Regions from separate parts of the Nocardiopsis sp. LDBS1602 genome, predicted to be linked through region 1. Evidence: riboswitches for the same ligand, from Rfam matches in the RefSeq annotation. Region 1 holds a riboswitch; each other region holds the start of a gene.
What was found. A riboswitch is a leader RNA that binds a small molecule or an ion and turns the genes downstream of it on or off. The one in region 1 is predicted to bind thiamine pyrophosphate.
Positions count from the first base shown of each region.

Region 2: linked by a shared signal. The riboswitch ahead of U9J66_RS21160 (ECF transporter S component) and the one ahead of U9J66_RS12210 (3-oxoacyl-ACP reductase) in region 1 are both predicted to bind thiamine pyrophosphate.
Region 3: linked by a shared signal. The riboswitch ahead of thiO (glycine oxidase ThiO) and the one ahead of U9J66_RS12210 (3-oxoacyl-ACP reductase) in region 1 are both predicted to bind thiamine pyrophosphate.

Region 1 covers NZ_JAYLVW010000003.1:25,340-32,812, forward strand. The annotation lists gene U9J66_RS12200 (esterase/lipase family protein) at 92-760, shown strand; gene U9J66_RS12205 (MFS transporter) at 830-2,197, opposite strand; TPP riboswitch at 2,487-2,593, shown strand; gene U9J66_RS12210 (3-oxoacyl-ACP reductase) at 2,650-3,438, shown strand; gene U9J66_RS12215 (LLM class flavin-dependent oxidoreductase) at 3,438-4,757, shown strand; gene U9J66_RS12220 (ATP-binding cassette domain-containing protein) at 4,828-7,161, opposite strand; gene U9J66_RS12225 (FAD-dependent monooxygenase) at 7,280-7,473, shown strand, end outside.
Region 2 covers NZ_JAYLVW010000008.1:134,049-141,521, reverse strand. The annotation lists gene U9J66_RS21165 (transglycosylase domain-containing protein) at 1-1,168, shown strand, start outside; TPP riboswitch at 1,288-1,395, shown strand; gene U9J66_RS21160 (ECF transporter S component) at 1,473-2,114, shown strand; gene U9J66_RS21155 (ABC transporter ATP-binding protein) at 2,118-3,644, shown strand; gene U9J66_RS21150 (energy-coupling factor transporter transmembrane component T family protein) at 3,680-4,444, shown strand; gene U9J66_RS21145 (enoyl-CoA hydratase/isomerase family protein) at 4,490-5,290, shown strand; gene U9J66_RS21140 (protein kinase domain-containing protein) at 5,708-7,473, shown strand, end outside.
Region 3 covers NZ_JAYLVW010000012.1:40,490-47,962, reverse strand. The annotation lists gene U9J66_RS24175 (6-phosphofructokinase) at 1-973, opposite strand, end outside; gene U9J66_RS24170 (response regulator) at 1,151-1,816, opposite strand; gene pknB (Stk1 family PASTA domain-containing Ser/Thr kinase) at 1,954-3,918, opposite strand; gene U9J66_RS24160 (thiazole synthase) at 4,221-5,009, opposite strand; gene thiS (sulfur carrier protein ThiS) at 5,013-5,225, opposite strand; gene thiO (glycine oxidase ThiO) at 5,216-6,484, opposite strand; TPP riboswitch at 6,453-6,563, opposite strand; gene U9J66_RS24145 (Rv2175c family DNA-binding protein) at 6,682-7,041, shown strand; gene thiE (thiamine phosphate synthase) at 7,118-7,473, shown strand, end outside.

The DNA of each region.
Region 1 (7,473 bases):
GAGTAAAGGGACCGGCGATTCGGCCGATGCGCGCGCCATGGTCCGCGGCGCACAATCGGGATCCCCCGCCTCCCCCACCCTCGGAGCTCATATGAGACGCCCGATCTCCCTCCTGCTCGGATTCGTCCTCGCCCTCGGAATGTCCCTCCAGGCCGCCCCCGCCGGCGCCGACTCCCACACCCCCGTCGTCTTCGTCCACGGGTTCATGGGCAAGGGCGGCCAGTGGGACGACATGCGGGCCGCCCTCGTCGACTCCGGCTACCCGGAGGACCGGCTGCACGTCTTCTCCTACGACTGGGCCCGTTCCAACACCACCATCGCGGAACGGCTCTCGGAGCGGATCGACGAGGTGCGCGGCGAGCACGGTGTCGACCGCGTGCACCTGGTGACCCACTCCATGGGCGGCCTGTCCTCGCGCTACTACATCAAGAACCTCGGCGGCACGGAGACCGTCGACCAGTGGATCTCCATCGGCGGCCCCAACAACGGGACCGACATCGCGAACCTGTGCCCATCGCCGATCACCCCTTGCGCCGAGATGAGGCACGGGTCGGACTTCCTCGCCGACCTCAACTCCGGCGACCCCACGCCCGGGCCGGTCGGGTACACGACCCTGCGTTCCCCCTGCGACATCGTCATCTCTCCCACGGAGAGCACCTCCCTGCCCGGGGCCGACAACATCCGGGTCGGGTGCGTGGAGCACATCTCGATGATGTGGAACGGCGAGGTCATCGATCACGTCCGTCGCGTCGTCGGCTGACCCGTCCCCGACATGGGACGGGGCGACGGTCCGTTCCCACGAACCGTCGCCCCGTCCTCGACCGGAGGCCTACCCCGCGGTGGCGGGGTCGGCCTCGTCCGCGTGCAGGTCCCGGCCCTCCTGGACCTTCACCAGTGAGACCGCGGCGAAGGAGATCACGGAGAGCCCGACGATGTACACGCCGATGGTCCACGAGGCGCCGAAGCTGTTCAGCAGCAGCTCGGCGATCATCGCGGCGAAGGCCCCGCCCAGGATCGCCCCGAGGGCGTAGCCGATCGAGACGCCCGAATAACGGACCTCCGCCGGGAACATCTCCGCGTACAAGGCGGACTGGGGTCCGTAGCTCAGGCCGAAGGTCAGCGTGAAGACGAAGACCCCCACGAAGTACAGGAGGACGTCGCCGGTGTCGACCAGGAACCACATCGGCACCGCCCAGGCGGCGAGCAGCACGTAGCCGATCTGGAAGGTCCGCACCCGGCCGATCCGGTCGCAGATCCATCCGCCGTACAGCGTCGAGATCAGCCAGCCGAAGGAGGCCAGGGTCGTCGCCAGCAGGACCGGGCCGCGTTCCATCCCCAGCCCCATGTCCTCGACCGGCCTCGAGGCGTAGGTGGCGAGGAAGGCGATGACGAGGTAGCCCGCGGCGTTGTTGGAGACGAAGATCAGCGCGGAGAGGACGACCTCACGGGTGTTCTCGCGGAACAGGCGGCCCAGCGGGGCGGAGGACTTGGCCCGACGCGCCTGCATGTGCTTGAAGACCGGGGACTCCTCGACCGTCTTGCGGATGAGGTGGCCGACGACGATCAGCACGACGGACAGCAGGAAGGGGATGCGCCAGCCCCACTCGAGGAAGGCGTCGGTACCGATGATCGCGGTGATGACCCAGACCACGAAGGTCGCGAGGATCATGCCGCAGGGGACGCCGATCTGCGGGTAGGCGCCGAAGTAGCCCCTCTTGTGCACCGGAGCGTGTTCCACCGACATCAGGGCGGCCCCGCCCCACTCGCCGCCGGCGGAGAAGCCCTGGATGATGCGCATCAGGATCAGCAGGATCGGGGCGGCCATGCCGATCTGCGCGTAGGTGGGCAGCAGGCCGATGACGAAGGTCGCCACGCCCATCATGACGAGGGTCGCCACCAGGATCCGCTTGCGTCCGAACCGGTCGCCGAGGTGGCCGGCGACGATCGCGCCGAGCGGCCGGAAGAGGAAGGAGATGCCGATGGTGGCGAAGGAGAGCACCTGGGCGACGCCCGGGTTGCTGGCGGACAGGGGTTCCAGGAAGAGCGGTGCGAGTACGAGGCCCGCGGCCTGGGCGTAGATGAAGAAGTCGTACCACTCGATGGTGGTACCGACCATCGTCCCGGCGAGGACCTTGCGCTTCTCTCTTCGGTCGAGAGGGGCACCCGGTTCGGGGGTCGTGGCGTCGGAAGTCGCCATTGCTGCTCCGTAGTTCTCTGCCGGCATGGGCCGGATCCGTCGATGGGCCACGGCAGGCGCCGTCCGCGTATTCGGGGCGTACAAGGGGAAAACGGACGACATGCTCATGAGCCCCAGAACACCATGCCATGTGAGGCACGACACTTTCTACACCGGGGCCTTACTTTCGCAGTTGAGAACACATGTCCTTACCGAACGGTCGGTCGGAAAGTCCGGGTTCCGACGCACTCCGTGACGCCGTACCGCACCCCACCCCACGTCCTCGTAAGGACGGTGGACTACCTTGAGCACCAGTGACACGGGGTGCTTCGGACCGCACAGGGGTTCCGAGCTGAGATCACACCCGTCGAACCTGATCCGGGTAACGCCGGCGAAGGGATGTCCACTCACCCGCCCCCGGCGGTGACTCCTCTGTGCACGGCTCCCTTCTCCGCCAGACAGAAAGGGAACCGATGTCCTCCCCCGAAGCCGCACAGGCGATCCCTCTCGACCGACAGGTCGTCCTCGTCACCGGTGGAGCCCGCGGGCTGGGCTCCCATCTGGCCCGGGCCTTCCTGCGCGAAGGGGCTCGTGTGGTGATCAACCACCGGAGCAGCGCCGAGGCCGCCCGCGAACTGGCCGAGACCCACCCCGACACCGCCCTGGCGGTCCGGGCCGATGTGCGTGACCGCGACCAGGTCACCGCGATGGTGGAGGAGGCCGAGAGCCGCTTCGGCGCCCCCGTCACCACCGTCGTCAACAACGCCCTCGTCGACTTCTCCTTCAACGGCGACGCTCGACCGCACGCCGACACCTTGACGTGGCAGGACCTCGACCGGCAGTTCAGCGGGACCGTCCAGGGCGCCTTGAACACCGTGCAGGCGGCCCTCCCCGGAATGCGCCGGGCCGGGGGAGGGCGGATCGTCAACGTGGGCACCAACCTGTTCCAGCACCCGGTCGTGCCCTACCACGACTACACCGCGGCCAAGGCGGCCCTGCTCTCCCTGACCCGCACCCTCGCCCACGACCTGGGCCCCGACGGCATCACCGTCAACATGATCTCGGGCGGTCTGCTGCGCACCACCGACGCCAGCTCGGCCACCCCCGAGGAGGTGTTCGACCTGATCGCCTCAGGCACCCCGCTGCGCCGGGTCACCACCCCGGCCGAGTTCGCCGACACCGCCCTGTTCTTCGCCTCCCCCTGGGCCCGGTCGGTCACCGGACAGAACCTGGTCGTCGACGGCGGGCTGGTGATGGACTGATGTCCGAGATCGAACGTCAGGCGCACATCAACCTGTTCATCTTCGGCTCCGGCCACCACAAGGCGGCCTGGCGTCACCCCGATTCCCCCGCCGAGCGGATCGGGGACATCCGCTACTACGAGGAGCTGGCCCGCACCGCCGAGCGGGGCCTCCTGGACGCGGTCTTCTTCGCCGACGGCCACGCCGCCGGCGAGGTGGCCGAAGGGCCGTGGTGGTTCCTCGAGCCCCTGACCGCACTGGCCGCGATGAGCCGGGCCACGGAACGGATCGGGCTGGTCAGCACCGTCTCCAGCACCTTCTACACCCCCTTCCACGCCGCCCGCATGCTGGCCTCGCTCGACCACATCTCCGGCGGTCGGATCGGGTGGAACGTGGTCACCTCCATGTTCGACACCGAAGCGCGCAACCACGGCTACGAGAGGATGCCGGAGCACGGGGAGCGCTACGCCCGCGCCGAGGAGTTCGTGGACGTGGTGCTGCGGCTGTGGGACTCCTGGGGCGAGGACGCCCTGCGCCATGACCGCGACGGCGTCTTCGCCGATCCCGAGCTGGTCCGCCCCATCGACCACCAGGGGGAGCACTTCCAGGTCGACGGCCCGTTGAACGTACCGCGCCCGCCCCAGGGTCACCCGGTGCTCTTCCAGGCGGGCGCCTCCGAGCAGGGCCGCGCGCTGGCCTCCCGTCGCGCCGAGGCGATCTACTCGGTGGCCTACGACCTCCCCAGCGCCCAGGACTACTACCGGGACGTCAAGGCGAGGATCCGGCGGGCGGGCCGCGACCCCCGTTCGGTGGCGATCATGCCGGGGCTGGTCACCTACGTGGGCTCCACCGAGGCGGAGGCCGAGGCCAAGCGGAACGAACTGGACCTGCTCCTTCCGGTGGAGGAGTCGTTGCGACAGTTGGGCCTGTTCGTGGAGCAGGACTGCTCGGACTGGGAGCTGGACGCGCCCGTCCCCGAACTCCCCCCGTTGGAGGCGTTCACCGGACCCAAGGGCCGCTACGCCACCATCCTGCGGATCATCGAGTCCGAGAGGCCCACGGTGCGCGGGCTGCTCGGACGTCTGGCCGCCGGCGGCGGGCACTGCACCATGACCGGCACCCCCGAGCAGATCGCCGACCGGATCGGCGTATGGCTGCGTGAGGAGGGCGCGGACGGCTTCAACCTCATGCCGCCGTCCCTGCCGGGAGGGATCGAGGACTTCGTGGACCACGTGATCCCCGTCCTCCAGGAGCGGGGGCTGTTCCGCCGCGAGTACGCGTCGGAGACCCTGCGCGGGCATCTGGGGTTGGAGCGCCCGGCCGCCCCCTCGCATCGGTGACCCTCGCCGGCCGGGTCCACCCACCTCGATCACGGTGGGCGGACCCGGCGGTGCCGTCGCGGTGGTCTGCTCAGAGCAGGTGCCTCAGGTAGCGGCCGGTGCGGCTCTCCGAGGTGGCCGCGATCCGCTCCGGCGTCCCCTCCGCCACGATCCGACCGCCCGCGGAGCCCCCGCCCGGCCCCAGGTCGACGACGTGGTCGGCGCCGGCCACCACCCGCATGTCGTGCTCGGCCGCGACCACCGTGGCCCCGGACTCCACGAGGTCCCGGAGCCGGTCCATCAGCACGTCGGTGTCGTACGGGTGCAGCCCCGTCGTGGGTTCGTCCAATAGATAGACCGTGTCGGCCACCCGACGCCGCTGGAGTTCGCCCGCGAGCTTGATCCGCTGGGCCTCCCCGCCCGAGAGCTCGGTCGCGGACTGCCCCAGACGCAGATATCCCAGACCGACCGCGCGCAGGGTCTCCAGGGAGCGCCGCACCGCCGGCACCTCGTCGAAGAACTCCAACGCCTCCTCGACCGACATCGCCAGGACGTCGGCGATGGTGCGCCCCCGGTAGAGGACCCGCAGGGTGTCGGGGTTGTACCTGGAGCCGCCACAGGTGGGGCAGGGGGCGTAGGTGGTGGGCAGGAACAGCAGCTCCACCGAGACGAAACCCTCGCCCTCACAGGTGGGACAGCGTCCGCCCGTGACGTTGAAGGAGAAGCGACCCGCGCCGTAGCCGTACTCCTTCGCCTCGTCGGTGGCGGCGAAGAGTCTGCGCACGGTGTCGAACAGACCCGTGTAGGTGGCCAGGTTGGAGCGAGGGGTGCGACCGATGGGCTGCTGGTCGACCCACACCACGCGCCCGCGTTCCGACGCGCGTTCCTCCACCGCCGCCAGCAGGCTGGACTTGCCCGCCCCGGACACCCCGGTGACGGCGGTGAACACCCCCAAGGGGAGATCGAGGTCGACGTCGCGCAGGTTGTTGCGGTCGGCGCCGCGTAGTTCCAGCACGCCCCGGGCCTCGTGTCGAGGACGCTCGGGAACGACGTTCTCGAACAGGTAGCGCCGCGTCACCGACTCCGGCTCGTCGCGCAGACCCTCCACCGGGCCGCTGTAGAGGACACGGCCACCGTTCTCACCGGCCCCGGGGCCGACGTCGACCACCCAGTCCGCCCCGCGCACGATGTCGAGGTTGTGCTCCACCAGGCAGACGGTGTTGCCGCCGTCGCGCAGCCGTCGCAGGATGTCGGAGAGCGCCTCGCGGTCGGCCGGGTGCAGCCCCGCCGAGGGCTCGTCGAGGACGTAGACCACACCGAACAGTCCGGTGCGCAACTGGGTGGCCAGACGAATGCGCTGTAGTTCCCCGTGGGAGAGGGTGGGGGCGGGCTGGGCCACGCTCAGATAGCCCAGTCCCAGCTCCATCAAGATCTCGGCCCGGCCGGTGATGTCCCGGGTCAGGACCCCGGTGGCCCCTTCCTCGTCGTCGTTGTGAGGACGTAGCAGATCGACCAGGTCGGTCAAGGACAGACGGGCCAGTTCGGCGACGTTGTATCCCGCGAAGGTGACCCTCAGGGCCTCCCGCCGCAACCGGAGCCCTCCGCACTCGCGACAGGTGCGGTTCTCCATGAACTCGGCGGCCTTGCGTCGCCGGGCCTCGCTCGCCGAGGTGCCGTAGGCCTTGAGCACCAGTCGACGGGCGCTGGTGTACCGCCCCTGGTAGGGGCGGTGGATCCGACCGGCCTCGCGGACCGGATGGACCGTCACCACGGGTTCCTCGTCGGTGAACAGGATCCACTCCCGCTCCCGTTCGGGCAGTTCCCGCCAGGGTCGGTGGATGTCGTATCCGAGGGTGTCGAGGATGTCGCGCAGGTTCTTGCCCTGCCAGGCCCCGGGCCAGGAGGCGATCGCCCCGTCGGCGATGCTCAGGGAGGGGTCCGGGACCAGGGAGGCCTCGGTGACCTCGTGTTCGACGCCCTCGCCGTGGCAGACCGGGCAGGCCCCGACGGCCGTGTTGGGGGAGAAGGCGTCCGAGTCGAGGTGTTCGTCTCCCGGTGGGCGCTCTCCGGATCGGGACAGGAGCATCCGCAACGAGTTGGAGATCATGGTGAGCGTGCCCACCGTGGACCGGCCCGAGGGGCTCGTCCTGGGCTGGGCCAGCGCCACCGCAGGCGGCAGACCGGTGATCGACCCCACCTCCGGGTCCGGGAGTTGGCGCAGGAGCCGCCGGGCGTAGGGCGCCATGGACTCCAGGTACCGGTGCTGGGCCTCGGCGTAGAGGGTCCCGAAGGCCAGCGAGGACTTGCCCGATCCGGACACCCCGGTGAAGGCCACCATCGCGTCGCGGGGCAGCGACACGTCCACGTTCCTCAGGTTGTGGATGCGCGCCCCTCGGACACGGATGTGATCGTCGATTTCCGCCATGTTCCCAGGTCTACCCGGTTCGACCGCTCACCTCGACCGACGAGGCGCCGCGCCCCCATCGACCTTTCTTGATCAGTGACCTACTATCTCTTGTTCAGCAACCAATAAGGGGCGGAACATGGATCAGAGGGTCGTGATCGTCGGGGCGGGTCCGGTGGGCCTGTGGCTGGCCGCGGAACTGAGGTACGGCGGGGTCGAGGTGACGGTCCTGGAGCGGCGCACGGAACGGAACGCGAACTCCCGGGCACTGACCGTCCACGCGCGCACACTCGAACTGTTCGACTCCCGAGGGGTGCTCGACCCCTTGCTGGC
Region 2 (7,473 bases), on a different contig from region 1:
CGGCGGCTATCAGGCGGGATCGACCTTCAAGACCTTCACCCTGGCGGCGGCCCTGGAACAGGGGATGGGGTACGGGACCAGGTTCAACTCGCCCAAGAGCATGTCCGTCGGTGGGATGACCAACTGCGGCGGCGACCGGATGTCGTCGTGGAGCGTGAGCAACGCCGGCGAGAGCGACGACGGCGAACACAACATGATCAGCGCGACCAAGGGCTCGGTGAACACCTACTTCGCCCAGTTGCAGGAGAAGGTCGGTCTGTGTGAGACCTCCGAGATGGCGGTGAAGGCCGGCGTGCACCGCGCCGATGGTGAGGATCTCGGAGTGTGGAGCTCCTTCACCCTCGGGGATCAGGAGGTGTCCCCGCTGACCGTCGCCAACTCCTACGCGACCTTCGCGGCCCGCGGCATCCGTTGTGAGCCGCGGCCGGTGCGCTCTCTGACCGAGGACGGCACGGAGGAGCGGGTCACCGCCGACTCCGACTGTGAGCGGGTGGTGAAGCAACAGGCCGCCGACGGGGTCAACCACCTGCTCCAACAGACCTTCGACGGAGGTACGGCCAAGGGCCTGGACATCGGGCGGCCCGCGGCGGGCAAGACCGGTACCACCGACGGATCCGCCTACGCCTGGTTCGCCGGGCACACCCCGAACCTGGCCTCCGCGGTCGTCGTCGGCGACGTGCGCGGTGGTGAGCAGAACCCGCTGCGCGGGGTGACCATCGGCGGACAGTACTTCGGCGTCGTCTACGGAGGGACCCTGCCCGGACCGATCTGGCAGGAGTCCATGCGCGGGGCGACGGAGGGGCTGCCCTCCGAGAGTTTCGCCGGTTCTCCCGGTTCCTTCGGGGACCCGACGGCGGAGCCGCCCGGACGGGAGAAGGACGACGACTCCGATGACGGGGGCGGAGCGGACGGCCCCGAGGACGCCGCCGGCTCCGCGGACTCCGAAGGTACGGAGAGCACGGAGAGCACGGAGGGTTCCGCGGACTCCGAAGGTACCGGCGGCGCCGAAGGTTCGGACGGCACCGGCGGCACGGGCGGTACCGAGGGCTCGGACGGTACCGGAGGCACGGGCGGCACCGAAGGCACCGGCGGCACGGACAGCACCGAAGGCACCGAAGGTTCCGGCGGTACCGAGGGCTCCGACACCGGGGAGGGGGCCGGCACCTGACCACCGGACCCGCTCGCGCGCGGTCCATGGTCCCGAGGTGGGCAGAGGCCTATATGTCGTGGTGAAAGGGGTATGGAGGGTCAAGAGCTCCGATATTTGCCTCATGGCGCATAATGGAGCCGAACCGACAGGGGAGCGCGGAAGCGCTGAGAGTGCGGCACCGGGCCGCAGACCCTTAGACACCTGATCCGGATCATGCCGGCGAAGGAAGTCGTGAGAACCCGCCATCGTGCGCGTGAGAACGCGTGATGGCGCTCTTGGCCGCATTCCCCTCCGTCGCTCCGACGAAGGGAACCCTCGGGTAATGAGTACCGAAGACAGGACCGGCACGACCGATGGCCGCGAGGTCGCGCGTGCCGGATTCCTCCAAGAGGTACGGGCCGGTCTCAAGAGCTGGCGCACCGTCGACATCGTCGTCGCCGCCGTGATCGGTGTGGCGGTCGGTGTCGTCTTCTGGCTGTGGAACATCGTCTGGTCGATCACGACGCCGCTGTTCGTGTTCTTCCCGCCCGGTCAGGCCGTCGTCTACGGCATGTGGCTGATCTCCGGCGTGCTCGGTGGTCTGATCGTCCGCAAGCCCGGCGCCGCCGTGCTCACCTCGATCGCGGCGGCCTCGGTCTCCGCGGTCCTGGGAACCCAGTGGGGGCTCGCGGTCATCCTCGACGGCACCCTCCAGGGGCTGCTGCCCGAACTGGTCTTCCTGGCGTTCGCCTACCGGCGTTGGAACATGGGCGTGGCCGTGCTCGCCGCGGCGTTCGCGGGCCTGTCCCCGGCCATCCGGGACAACATCGCCTACAACGTCACCTGGCCGCTCCACTACCAGATCACCTATGGGGTGATCGTGGTGATCAGCGCGGCCCTCATCGCGGGTGTGGGAGCCAGGCTCCTCACCACCGCCCTGGCGCGCGCCGGCGCCCTGGCCCCCTTCCCCTCGGCCAAGGGCTGACCCATGGGAGCGAGGAACGTGGGCGGCGCGCGTGTGGAGCTCTCCGGTTGGGGATGGCGGCACGCGGGCCGCGACACCCACGCCCTGCGCGGCGTGGACCTGGTCGTCGAACCCGGGGAGCGGATCCTGCTGCTGGGCGCCTCCGGCGCGGGCAAGAGCACCCTGCTCCACTCCCTGGCCGGGCTCACCGGCCCCGACAGCGCCATCAGCGGCGAGGAGGAGGGCCTGCTCCGTGTGGACGGAGAGCCCGCCGCCCGCGGTAGGGGTCGGGTCGGCCTGGTCGCCCAGGACCCCGAGACCCAGCTCGTGATGGCCCGGGCCGGAGACGACGTCGCGTTCGGTCTGGAGAACCTCGGTATCGAACGAGAGGCGATCCGGCCCCGGGTGGAGGGGGCCCTGGCGGACGTGGGCTTCCCCTACGGTCTGCGGCATTCCACCGGTGCCCTGTCCGGCGGAGAGAAGCAGCGACTGGTGATCGCCGGAGCGCTGGCCATGCGCCCTCGCCTGCTGCTGCTGGACGAGCCCACCGCCAACCTCGACCCGGCCGGGGCCGAGCTGGTCCGGTCCCTGCTCGCCCGTCTACTGGCCGAGACCGAGGCCACCCTCGTCCTGGTCGAACACCGGGTCGCCGAGGTCGTGGACCTGGTCGACCGGGTCGTGGTGGTGGAACCGGGCGGCGGGGTGATCGCAGACGGCGCCCCCGCCGAGATCTTCGCCGAACACGGGCGTTCCCTGGCCGCCCAGGGCGTGTGGATCCCCGGGAACGAACCCGCCCCCTCGCTCACGGCGGCCCCGGGAGGGGCACCGTTGATCGAGGCCGTGGACGTGACGGCGCGGACCCCCTTCCAGGTGGGGGTCCGCGTCGGCCCTCGCCGCACGGTCCTGGAGGGGGTGCGCGTCGCCCCCGAGGCCGGGACGGCGACCGCCCTGACCGGACCCAACGGAGCGGGAAAGTCGACCCTCCTCACCCTGCTGGCCGGGCTCTCCGGTCCCTACCGGGGGAGCGTCGAGCCTCGCGGGCCATTGGCCGAGGCCGACCGACGCCCCCTGGTGAAGTGGCCGGCCCGACGTCTGGCCCGACACGTGGGAACGGTCTTCCAACACGCGGAGGACCAGTTCGTCACCTCCACCGTGCTGGACGAGCTGCGTTTCGCGCCCTCGCGCGCGGGGATGGGCGAGGTCGAGATCGAGGCCTGGGTGGGCGAACTCATGGAGAGACTGCGCCTGACCCGGCTGGCCGACGTCCACCCGTACACGCTCTCCGGAGGAGAGAAACGGCGGCTCTCGGTGGCCACCGCGCTCAGTTCCGGGCCCTCGCACGCCCCCGACGTCCTCGTCCTGGACGAGCCCACCTTCGGGCAGGACACCCGTACCTGGACGGAGCTGGTGGAGCTGCTGGGCTCCCTGAGGTCGGAGGGGCGGGCCATCGTCATGGCCACCCACGACCGGCTGCTCCTGGAACATCTGGTGGACTCCCGTATCGGGGTCGCCGACGGTCGAGCCACCGTCTCGTCGAAGGAGGACGTGTGAGCACCGCCCGATCCGGCACCCGTACCGCGGAGACGATGGGAGGGGACACCCTCACCCTCGATGTTCCCGCCGAGGGCGGGGCCCGCTACTGGATGACCGGGCTCAACCCGGCCGCGAAACTGCTGGCGGCCCTGGCGATCGCCATCGGCCTGATCCCCGCCGTGGACGCCGTCACCGGAGGCCTGGTCCTGTTCGTGGTCCTGCTGACGGTCCCCTTCAGCGGTGTGGACCGTAGGACTCTGATGCTCCTGGGCGGGCCCTTTCTGCTGATGGGCCTCAGCAGCGGGACGGTCAACTACCTGTACGGCGAACAGGGGCTGGAAGGGGCCGTCGGCGCCGCGGTGCGCCTGCTGGCCATCGCGCTGCCCGGACTGTTGGCCGCGATCACCAGCGACCCCACGGAGATGTCGGACGGGCTCGTGCAACGGCTCAAGGTGCCCGAGCGCCCCGCCATGGGCGTCCTCGCCGCGCTGCGCCTGATCCCGCTCCTGGCCGACCAGTGGCGGACCATCACCCTGGCCCGCCGGGCGCGCGGTCTGGAGGCCGGGTACAACCCGTTCAACGTGGTGCGGCTGTTCTTCGGTCGACTCTTCGCTTTGCTGGTCCGCTCGATCAGGACAGGGACGCTGTTGGCCACCGCGATGGACGCGCGGGCCTTCGGCACGGGGCCGCGCACCCACGCCCGGATCAGTCACTGGAGGAGGGCGGACACCCTTCTGCTGGTGGGGACCGGGGCGCTCCTGATCGGCGCGTACGCCCTCTCCGCGCGCTTGGGCACCCTGGTGCTGCTCTTCTCCTGACCCGAGTGGTTAGGTGGCAACCGACACTGACGCCGAAGTGAAGAGGTGGAGAACGTGGGCGAGTTCGTTCGCGTGGAGGTCGACCCGGACAACCCCGCGGTGGCCGTCATCCGGATCGATCGACCCAAGGCGCTGAACGCGTTGAACGGTCGGGTCACCGAGGAGATCGCCGAGGCGGCCGCGCGGGTGTCGTCGGACGACTCCGTGCGCGCCGTCGTGCTCTACGGCGGTGAGCGGGCCTTCGTGGCCGGGGCCGACATCAAGGAGATGGCCGAGCTCACCCACGCGAAGATGCTGGAGTACTCGCGCGCCCTACAGAACGCTCTGACCGCGGTGGCCCGGATCCCCAAGCCGGTGGTCGCCGCCATCAGCGGGTACGCGCTGGGCGGTGGATGCGAGCTGGCGCTGTGCGCCGACTTCCGGGTCGTGGGGGCCAAGGCCAGGCTCGGACAGCCCGAGATCCTGCTGGGCGTCATCCCGGGTGCGGGCGGGACCCAGCGTCTGCCGCGTCTGATCGGTCCGGCCAAGGCCAAGGACCTGGTGTTCACCGGGCGTCACGTGAAGGCGGAGGAGGCACTGGAGATCGGCCTGGCCGACCGGGTCGTCGAGGACGACGAGGTCTACTCGGCCGCCGTGGAGCTGGTCGCCCGTTACGCGGACGGCCCCGCGGTGGCCCTGGCCGCGGCCAAGGAGGCCATCGACCGCGGGTTGGAGACCGACCTGGACACCGGCCTGGAGATCGAGCGACTCCAGTTCTCGGGCCTCTTCGCGACCGAGGACCAGAAGGCGGGCATGCGCAGCTTCATCGAGCAGGGACCGGGCAAGGCGACCTTCGAAGGGCGCTGACCTCGGGCGTTCCCGGCCCCTGGGACGGGTATCGCTGTGGGGCGGGGCGGGTGGTGTCGGGCGTTTTCCTCGCCGCCCGCCCCGCTCTCTTCCCAGGTCTTTGTAGTGACTTGTCGTTGCTTTTGCTTTTTGTCGCGTTGAGTGTCCTGGTGGGACCTGGGGTGGAAGACCGGATCCGGCCATACGGGAAGGGAACGGGGGAACCGCTCACCCGGTTTTTCCGTCATACTCGTCAGTGGTCGTCACAGGACGGACGGTTCGCCCGGAGCCCCGGGGCGCGTTCCGCGCCCGATCCCGGGTGGGATCCGCGGACCACACGGGCCCCTGGGCGGGGCCGCACAAGCCAAGCTTGACCCATCCCCCCGGCCGATAAACTGGGCGTGGCGGTATGTGGTCTTTTGAGGGGATGAGTTCTCGATGGCAATGTCGGCAGGTTTCCCCACGGGTGAGGAGCTGCCGGAGCGCATCGGTCACTACGTGATCCGCCGTCGCATCGGCGCCGGCGGCATGGGAGTGGTGTACCAGGCCGAGGATCCCCACACCGACCGGTTCGTGGCGGTGAAGGTCCTCAAGCCCGAGGTCGCCGGAGACCACATCGCACGCGCCCGGCTCGCCCGCGAGGTCGAGACGATGCGTCGTGTGCAGAGCCCCAACGTGGCCGAGGTCATCGACGCGGACACCCAGGCGGAACTGCCGTGGGTGGTCACCGAGTACATCCCCGGGCCCACGCTGGACGCCACGGTCACCGACCACGGCCCCCTCCGCGGGCGCGCTCTGACCCGTTTCGTCACCGGTATGGCCAGGGCCATCAAGGACATCCACGCGGTGGACGTCATCCACCGTGACCTCAAGCCCGGCAACGTGATCATCTCCAACGGCGAACCGATCGTCATCGACTTCGGTATCGCCCACGCCGTCGACGGGGCCAAGCTGACCCAGACCGGCACGTTCGTCGGCACCCCCAGCTACCTGTCGCCCGAGGTCATCGAGGGGACGGACCTGGGTCCGGCCACCGACGTGCACGCCTGGGGCGGCACCGTGGCCTTCGCCTCCACCGGCCGTCCGCCCTACGGCGCCGGTTCGTTCGAGGTGATCTTCTTCCGGATCCTCAACGGCGAGATCGACATGGACGGGATGCACGAGGCGCTGCGCCCCCTCGTCAACCGCGCGGTCTCCCGTGACATGAGCGCCCGGCCCACCGCGGCCGAACTCGTGACCGAGACCGGCCGCCTCAACCTCGACCTGCCGTGGAGCGAACCGCAGCGCGGGCTGCCGGACCAGACCGGCGGCCACACCGTGCACAGCCCCGCTCCGGGCGTGCCCGACACCGGGGGCCACGGCTCCGGACACGGCGGCGTGGGAGGAGCGATCCTCGGCGGCGCCATGGGCGGCGCGGCCGCCGGGCACCTGCTGGGCGGAGGCGCCGGAGAGGGCTGGGGGAGCGCGCACACCAGGAGCGCCCCCGGAACGACCGACAGCGCGTGGTCCACGCCCTCCAACGAGCGCCTCGGGGGCCGGGAGAGCGACCTCGAGGCCACCGACGACCTCGGCGCGGCCCGTTCCAACGGATGGAGCGAGGACCCGGAGGCCACCGACGACCTGAGCGGCGCCCGTTCCTCCGGAGACGACCGGACGCATCACGCCCACTCGTCCGGGTGGGACGACGAGGCCACCGACGACCTGTCCGGGGCCGGGACCGAACGGATCGTCCCGGGCACGGGCGCTCAGGGGTACGACACCCAGGGCACCCAGCGGATCGATCCGGTCCGGGACGACGTCCAGGGCACGCAGCGGATCGACCCGTCCGCCCTCGCCCCTCGGGAGGACCCCCAGGGCACCATGATGATGGGTCAGGACGAGATCTCCCGGCACGCTCAGGTCCAGGACGAGGACCCCGACGGTGCCCCTCAGACCCGGTTCTTCAACTCGCCGCTGGACCCGAAGGCCTTCCAGGACATCCTGACGCCCGTCGGGGCCGAGGGGCGGCGTGAGACGACCCAGGAGTTCGACGAGGAGGAGTACCGGGAACGGGGCGGCCTGCTGGGCCGTTTCCGCCGTGGGGGCGGCGACCGAGTCGGCGACTACTTCCGCGGTGACCGCGAGGGCGACGAATACGACGAGGACGAGGACGAGTACTACGACGAGACCTGGCGGATGCATCCGCTGGTCCTCATCCCGATCAT
Region 3 (7,473 bases), on a different contig from region 1:
GGGTGTCGGTGGCCTCGGCCAGGTCGACACGGACGATGTCGGTGCCCTGAAGGCCGACCATCCGACCGAAGGCCTTGTCGTGCACGGCCTCGATGGCGTGCACGCCCAGGCGGGTGGCGAGCACCCGGTCGAAGGCGGAGGGGGTGCCGCCGCGCTGGACGTGGCCGAGCACGACCGAGCGGGACTCCTTGCCGGTGCGCCGCTCGATCTCGTCGGCCAGGTTCTGTCCGATGCCGCCCAGACGGACGTGGCCGAAGGAGTCCTTCTCGCCGGTCTGGAGCTCCATCTGGCCCTCCTTGGGGTGGGCTCCCTCGGCGACCACGATGATGGGGGCGTACTGCGTCCGGAAACGGCTCTCGACGTGCGCGACGACCTCGTCGATGTCGAAGGGGCGCTCGGGGATGAGGATGACGTTGGCGCCCGCGGCCATACCCGAGTGCAGGGCGATCCAGCCGGCGTGCCGGCCCATGACCTCGACGACCAGGGCGCGGTGGTGGGACTCCGCCGTGGTGTGCAGGCGGTCGATCGCCTCCACCGCGATGTTGACGGCCGTGTCGAACCCGAACGTGTAGTCCGTGGCGTTGAGGTCGTTGTCGATGGTCTTGGGGACGCCCACCACGTTGACGCCGCGGTCGTGCAGCTGCCGGGCCACACCGAGGGTGTCCTCGCCGCCGATGGCGACCAGGGCGTCCACGCCCAGGCCGGCCATGTTGTCCTTGACCCGCTCGACACCGCCCTCGATCTTCATCAGGTTGGTGCGGGAGGAGCCCAGGATGGTCCCTCCGCGGGGGAGGATGCCGCGTACGGCCGACACGTCCAGCGGCATGGTGTCGCCCTCCAGGGGCCCACGCCAGCCGTCCCGGAAGCCGATGAACTCGTAGCCGTAGTCCTTGATGCCCTTACGGACCACGGCGCGGATGACCGCGTTCAGACCGGGGCAGTCTCCGCCACCGGTCAGCACACCGACTCGCATGCGACATTCTCCTCGACGTTGTGTGTCTTGACGGCGTCGGACGCCAGATGGTCTAGACCATAGTGGGGCAGACGAGACCGAGCCAACCCCCGGGCCGGAAAGGACCTCCGAAATCCCGCCCCCTCCCCGGGGCGGGGGAGACCGAAAGTACCGGTGATATCCGTTCCGTCCCCGAGATCATTCGTCCAACCCCTGGTCGATGGCGTAGCGCACCAGCTCCACCCGGTTGTGCAGGTGGAGTTTGGTCAGGGTGTTCTGCACGTGGTTCTGTACGGTCCGGTGGGAGATGGTCAGTCTTCGGGCGATCTGCTTATAGGCCAGCCCCTTGGCCACCAGACGCAGGACCTCGGTCTCCCGGGGCGTGAGTCGGGGGCTCTTCTCGTCTCCGGTGCGGGCGCTCTCGTCCTCGGCCGAGAGTCGGCGGTACTCGCCGAGGACCAGACCGGCCAGTCCGGGGGTGTAGACCGCCTCTCCGGCGTGGACCCGCCGCACCGCGTCCAAGAGCTCCTCCCGGCCGGCCGACTTCACGAGATAGCCGGTGGCGCCGGCCTTGACCGCGGCCAGCACGTCCTCGCTCTCCCCGCTGGCCGAGAGCACCAGGACCCTCGGAGGCTCGGGCAGGGCCAGAAGCGCCGAGGTGAGCCGCACCCCGTCGGTGTCGGGCAGGTGCAGGTCCACCACGGCCAGGGTGGGACGGGCCGCCGGGGCGATCCGTAGGGCCTTGGCGCCGTCGCCCGCGGTGCCCACCACGGTCATGCCCGCCTCGTCCAGGTCCCGGGCCACCGCGTCACGCCACATGGGGTGGTCGTCCACCACCAGTACTCGGATGTCGTCACCGCTCATGTCGCCGAGCGTAGTGCCAGAGAAGCCCGGAACGGCAGGACGGGGCGTGGCCGGTTCACGCCGTTCCTCCCGGAGACGGAGAGACGAGAGGGGCGGGGAGCCCGCGCCCCCCCGCCCCTCATCGAAGACCGACCGGATCAGTCGTCGTCGTCATCGTCGTCACCGGGAAGGTTGATCCCCCGCGGGGTCGCGGTGATCGTGATCTCGGTGCCCTTGGGCGCCTTGCCGTTGTGCGACTGGTGCGCCACGATCCGGCCGCCCAGGATGCGCTCCACCTCGACCTCGAAGCCCGCCTCCTCCAAGGTCTTGCGGGCGTCGTTGATCCGCTCGCCGACCACGTTGGGGATGTCCACTCCGGGGGGCCCGGTGGAGACGGTCAGGGTGACGGTGGAGCCGGCGCCCACGTTGATGCCGGTGTCGGGGCTCTGGGTGATCACCCGGCCCTCGTCGATGTTCTCGCTCTCCTCCTCGACGACCTCGACCGACAGGCCCAGGTCCTCCAGCTGGGCCTCGGCGTCCTCCAGCTTCTCCCCGGCCAGGCTCGGCACGGGGATGCCCCGGCTGACGGTGAGCGTCACCGTCTCCTCACGGTCGGCGGTGGAGCCGGCCTCGGGCGAGGTGGAGATGACCTCACCGGGGTCCTTGTCGGTGGCGTCGACCTCTTCCTGGGCGATCTTGTCGGACTCGAACCCGAGGTCCTCCAACTCCTTGACGGCGTCGGCGACGTCGGCGCCGACCAGCTCGGGCATGTCCACCTCCTGCGGCCCCTTGGAGAGGAACACCGTCACCTCGTCGCCCGGGGAGAGCCGGGTACCGATCTCGGGGTCGGTACCGCCCACCTCGCCGGCGGCGGCGTCGTCGCTGTAGACGGTCCGGTCGGAGAGGTTGTAGATCAGACCACTGGACCGGATCTCGGTCCCCGCGGCCTCGGGGGTGGACCCGATCACGTCGGGAACGGACTCGAAGCGGCCGAGCAGGAACCACCAGCCGACCACGCCGACGATCAGGGCCATGACCGCGGCACCGGCGATCAGCAGGGGCTTACGGCCGAAACGGGAACGCTCCCCGTCGTCGGGGTAGCGGTCGTCGTCGCCATAGCCGTCCATGGCGCCCATGTCGACGACCATGGTGGCGTTCTCGGTCCCCGGACCGGCGCCGCCGGCGATCAACTGGGGCGCGGTCATGGTGGCGGCGGAGGGCCCGGTGGGGGCGACCGGCGCCATCCGGCCCTGGGCCGGGGCGGGGTTCTCCGGCAGGTCGCGCAGGACCTCCAGCACCTTGGCCAGGTACTGGCCCGCGTTGCTCGGACGGTACCTGGGATCGCGCTCGGTGGCCTTGGTGACCAGGGTGTCCACCTCGGGCGGGAGCCCGGGCAGGAAGTGGGAGGGACGGGGGACGTCCTCGGTGACGTGCTGGTAGGCGATGGCGATGGGGGTCTCGCCGGTGTGCGGCTGTCCACCGGTGAGCAGCTCGTAGAGCATGATGCCGGCCGCGTAGACGTCACTGCGGGCGTCGGCGGTGCCCTTCTCGATCTGCTCGGGGGCCAGGTAGGCGGCGGTGCCCATGAGGGTGCCGGTCCGGGTCAGTCCCTGGTTGGACTGCTCGACGGCGCGGGCCAGACCGAAGTCGGCGACCTTCACCCGGCCGTCCTCGGTGATGAGGACGTTCTCGGGCTTGACGTCGCGGTGCACCATGCCCGCCTGATGGGCGGCGCCCAGCGCGGCCAGGACCGGGGCCATGAAGTTCAGGGCCTGCCGGGGGGCCAGCCTGCCCTGCTCCTTGAGGAGGTCGCGCAGGGTCCGGCCCGGGACGTACTCCATGGCCAGGAACACGTGTCCCTGATCCTCGCCCTGATCGAAGACCTGCACCACGTTGGGGTGGGAGAGCTTGGCGACCGAGTGCGCCTCGTTGATGAAGCGCTGGACGAAGGAGGGGTCCTGGGCCAGAGAGGGATGCATGACCTTCAAGGCCAGTCTGCGGTCCAGTCTCAGGTCGTGGGCGACGTACACCGTCGCCATGCCGCCACCGGCGATCCTTGACTCGACGAAGTAGCGACGGTCCAGTGTCGCGCCTACAAGCGGGTCGGAATTCGTCATGTCCACGGCGGAGTTGTGTCCTTGCTGCGGGGAGCGCGGGAGATCGCGGCCGGTGGCGCGTACCCGACACCAGGTATCGAACCGACACGATAGCGGAATCCGGCGTCGGTTCTGCCCCGCGGTTCACGGTCGCGGCGTCCCCGGTCCGTGTCGCACAAGGTCGTTCCGTGTGCGGTCGAGGGAGTTCGCGCCTGGGCGGTTCTGATGGGAGCGGCGCCCTCCAAAGGGCCGCCGTACCCCACCACGGTAGGGGACGAGCGCAAACCGTCCGTCGGGCCGACGATCCACGCCGGCCCGACGCACGGGTGTCAGACCACGTCGGGGCTGGAGGCCAACGCGTGACGGCGGACCGGGATACGGCCGGCCAGACGCGCGCCCCGCCCGGCCCGGACGGCGTCGCGCATCGCGGTCGCCATACGGACGGGGTCCTGAGCGCGGGTCACGGCAGTGGCCAACAACACCGCGTCGCATCCCAGTTCCATCGCCAGGGCCGCGTCGCTGGCGGTACCGATGCCCGCGTCGACGATCACCGGGACCCGGGCCTGCTCGACGATCAGTTCGAGGTTGTGCGGGTTGCGGATGCCCAGGCCCGAACCGATCGGCGCGGCCAACGGCATGACGGCGGCGCACCCCACCTGCTCCAGTCGACGGGCCAGGATCGGGTCGTCGTTGGTGTAGGGCAGGACGGTGAACCCCTCGTCCACGAGGGTCTCGGCGGCGTCCAGCAGCTCCACCGGGTCGGGCAGCAGGGTGTGCTCGTCGGCCACCACCTCCAGCTTGACCCAGTCGGTCTCCAGGGCCTCACGGCCCAACCGGGCGGTGCGCACGGCCTCGACGGCGGTGAAGCAGCCGGCGGTGTTGGGCAGCGGCCGGATCGCGTTGCGCTCCAGGACGTCCCACACCGAACCACGGGTACCGGGGGTGACCCTGCGCATGGCCACGGTGGTGAGCTCGGTCCCCGAGGCGAGCAGGGCCTCCTCCAGGACCTCCAGGGAGGGGGCGCCGCCGGTGCCGGTGATGAGCCGGGAACCGAAGGAGACCCCGTCGATGACGAGGGGATCGTCGATCGTGGTGGGGGCGTCGAGGGTGTCGGTCATGGTTCAGCCTCCCTGCACGGCGGTCAGGACGTCCACACGGTCTCCGGGGGACAGGGCGGTCTCGGCCCAGGCGGTACGGCGCACGACCTCGTCGTTGACGGCGACCGCGATCCCGCCGGGGATCCGCCCCTCCCCGGCCGAGGTCAGGTCGCGCACGACCGTCTCGACCGTGGCGGCCTCGCTCTGGCGGCTCTCGCCGTTGATGATCAGTTCCACTGTTCCTCCCACGTCGTCGGCTTCTCCCGCGTGTCACCGCCGGGCACGGCTCGGTCGGCGGCGAACCGGCGCGCGTACTCGGGCAGCGTGCCGGTGGTGAGCGCCTCGGCCATGACCTCTCCGGTCACGGGGGCCAGGAGCACCCCGTGGCGGAAGTGGCCGGAGGCCAGGTGCAGTCCCGGGACCCTCGTGGGGCCCAGGAGGGGTTCGTTGTCGGGGGATCCGGGGCGCAGGCCCACGCAGGTCTCGGTGATCTCCAGTTCGCCCACCCCGGGGACCAGCTCTCGGGCGTCCCGCAGTACCTGCCAGAGTCCCCCCGCGGTCAGGGCGGTGTCGTGGCCCAGTTCCTCCTGGGTGGCGCCCACGATCACCTCGCCGTCGGCGCGTGGCACCAGGTAGACGGGGAATCCGCGGACCAGGCCGCGCACGGTGCGCTCCACGATGGGCGGTTCTCCGGCGCGCACGCGGGCGCGCAGCAACTGTCCCTTGACCGGGCGCAGCGGCGGCACCACCGGCGCGGGCAGCGTGATCCGGTCGCCCCAGCAGCCCGCGGCCAGGACGACCTGGTGCGCCGGAAGGACGGGACCGTCGATCGGACGTACCCCGAGGCGGGCCCCGTCAGGGCCCGGGGAGGAGACCTCCGCCACGGTCCCGGAGACCTCGCGCACCCCCGCGCGCCTCCCGGCCTCGGCCAGGGCCCGGAGGAGGAGCCGGGGGTCGAGGGAGTGGTCCTCGGGAGCCAGGACACCGCCGCGCACGGAAGGCGCCAGCATGGGCTCCAACCTGCGGCACTCACGGCCGCCCAGCCGTTCGGTGGCGATCCCCAGCCGTTCCTGGAGGGCGTGCAGATCGTGCAGGACGGACAGGTCGTCCCGGTCGAAGGCGACCAGCAGGGTGCCGGTGCGGCGATGACCCACCGATCGGCCGCTCGCGGCCTCCACCTCGGCGACGAAGTCGTCGTACATCCGCGCGGAGCGCAGGCCCAGGGCCATCAGCTCCTCCTCGCCGAACACCGCCTCGGTGGCGGGGGTCAGCATGCCCGCGGCGACGGTCGAGGCGGCACGCGCGTGGGACGGTTCGTCCACCGGATCGGGCTCGACCAGCGTGACGTCCAGGCCCTGTTGGGCGGCCCGCCACGCGGTGACGCGGCCGATGACGCCACCGCCCACCACGACCACGGTATTGGTAGGACGAATCCTCGTGTCGGGGGTTTCCTCGAAAGTACGCACGGTGCGTTCCTCCACTCCCTTCGCCGGCATGATCCGGATCAGGTTCGTGCGGTCGGAGACGGGCAGTCTCCCTCTCAGCCGGGTCCACCCGGCTCCCGCGGGACGTGTCTGTTCGGTACCCCATCCTAGGACAGGCCCTTCGAAGGGGGCGCGTCGGGACCTCGGCCAGGTCACCCGGCACGGCCGGGACGGTCCGCGTGGCCGGCCGTGTGTGGCAGATTGGGAGGGTGACACAAAGCGACCGTGAAATCGACGAACTGGTCGGCGACTGGCTGACCCTGCGAGAGGCCGCCCGGCCGCTGGGCGTGAGCCCCAACCGGATCAAGACGCTCATCCGCGAGAAGCGGCTGATGGGTCTGGTCCGGGGCGGAGAACTCTCCATCCCCGCCGCCTTCCTGGACGGGGAGGACCTGGTCAAGGGGCTGCCCGGCACCATCGTGCTGCTCACCGACGCCGGGTTCTCCACGGAGGAGGCCCTGCGCTGGCTGTTCACCCCGGACGACACCCTGCCCGGAACCCCGATCCAGGCCATGCGCGAGAACCGGGGCACCGAGGTGCGGCGCCGCGCCCAGAGCCTGGCCTTCTGAGGCGGGTCCGGGGCCCGGGGCGCTCCGCACGGGGGTGCCCTCGGGTCCCCGATCTCCGGGCCCTAAGGTGGACGGTGTGAGGACCAGCCACGGAACCAGCCTGCGCGAGCGCCTGGACGCATCGCTTCTGTACCTGTGCACCGACGCCCGGACCGGGCGCGGCGATCTCGCGGAGTTCACCGACGCCGCCCTGGCCGGAGGTGTGGACATCGTCCAACTCCGGGACAAGGGTCTGGAGGCCCGTGAGGAGCTCGCGGCCCTGGAGATCATGCGCGAGGCCTGCGAGCGGCACGGGGCCCTGCTCGCGGTCAACGACCGGGCCGACATCGCCCGCTCGGTGCGCGCCGACGTCCTGCACCTGGGGCAGAGGGACCTTCCCGTCCCCATGGCCAGGGACATCATCGGCGCCGACCCGATCATCGGCCGTTCCAA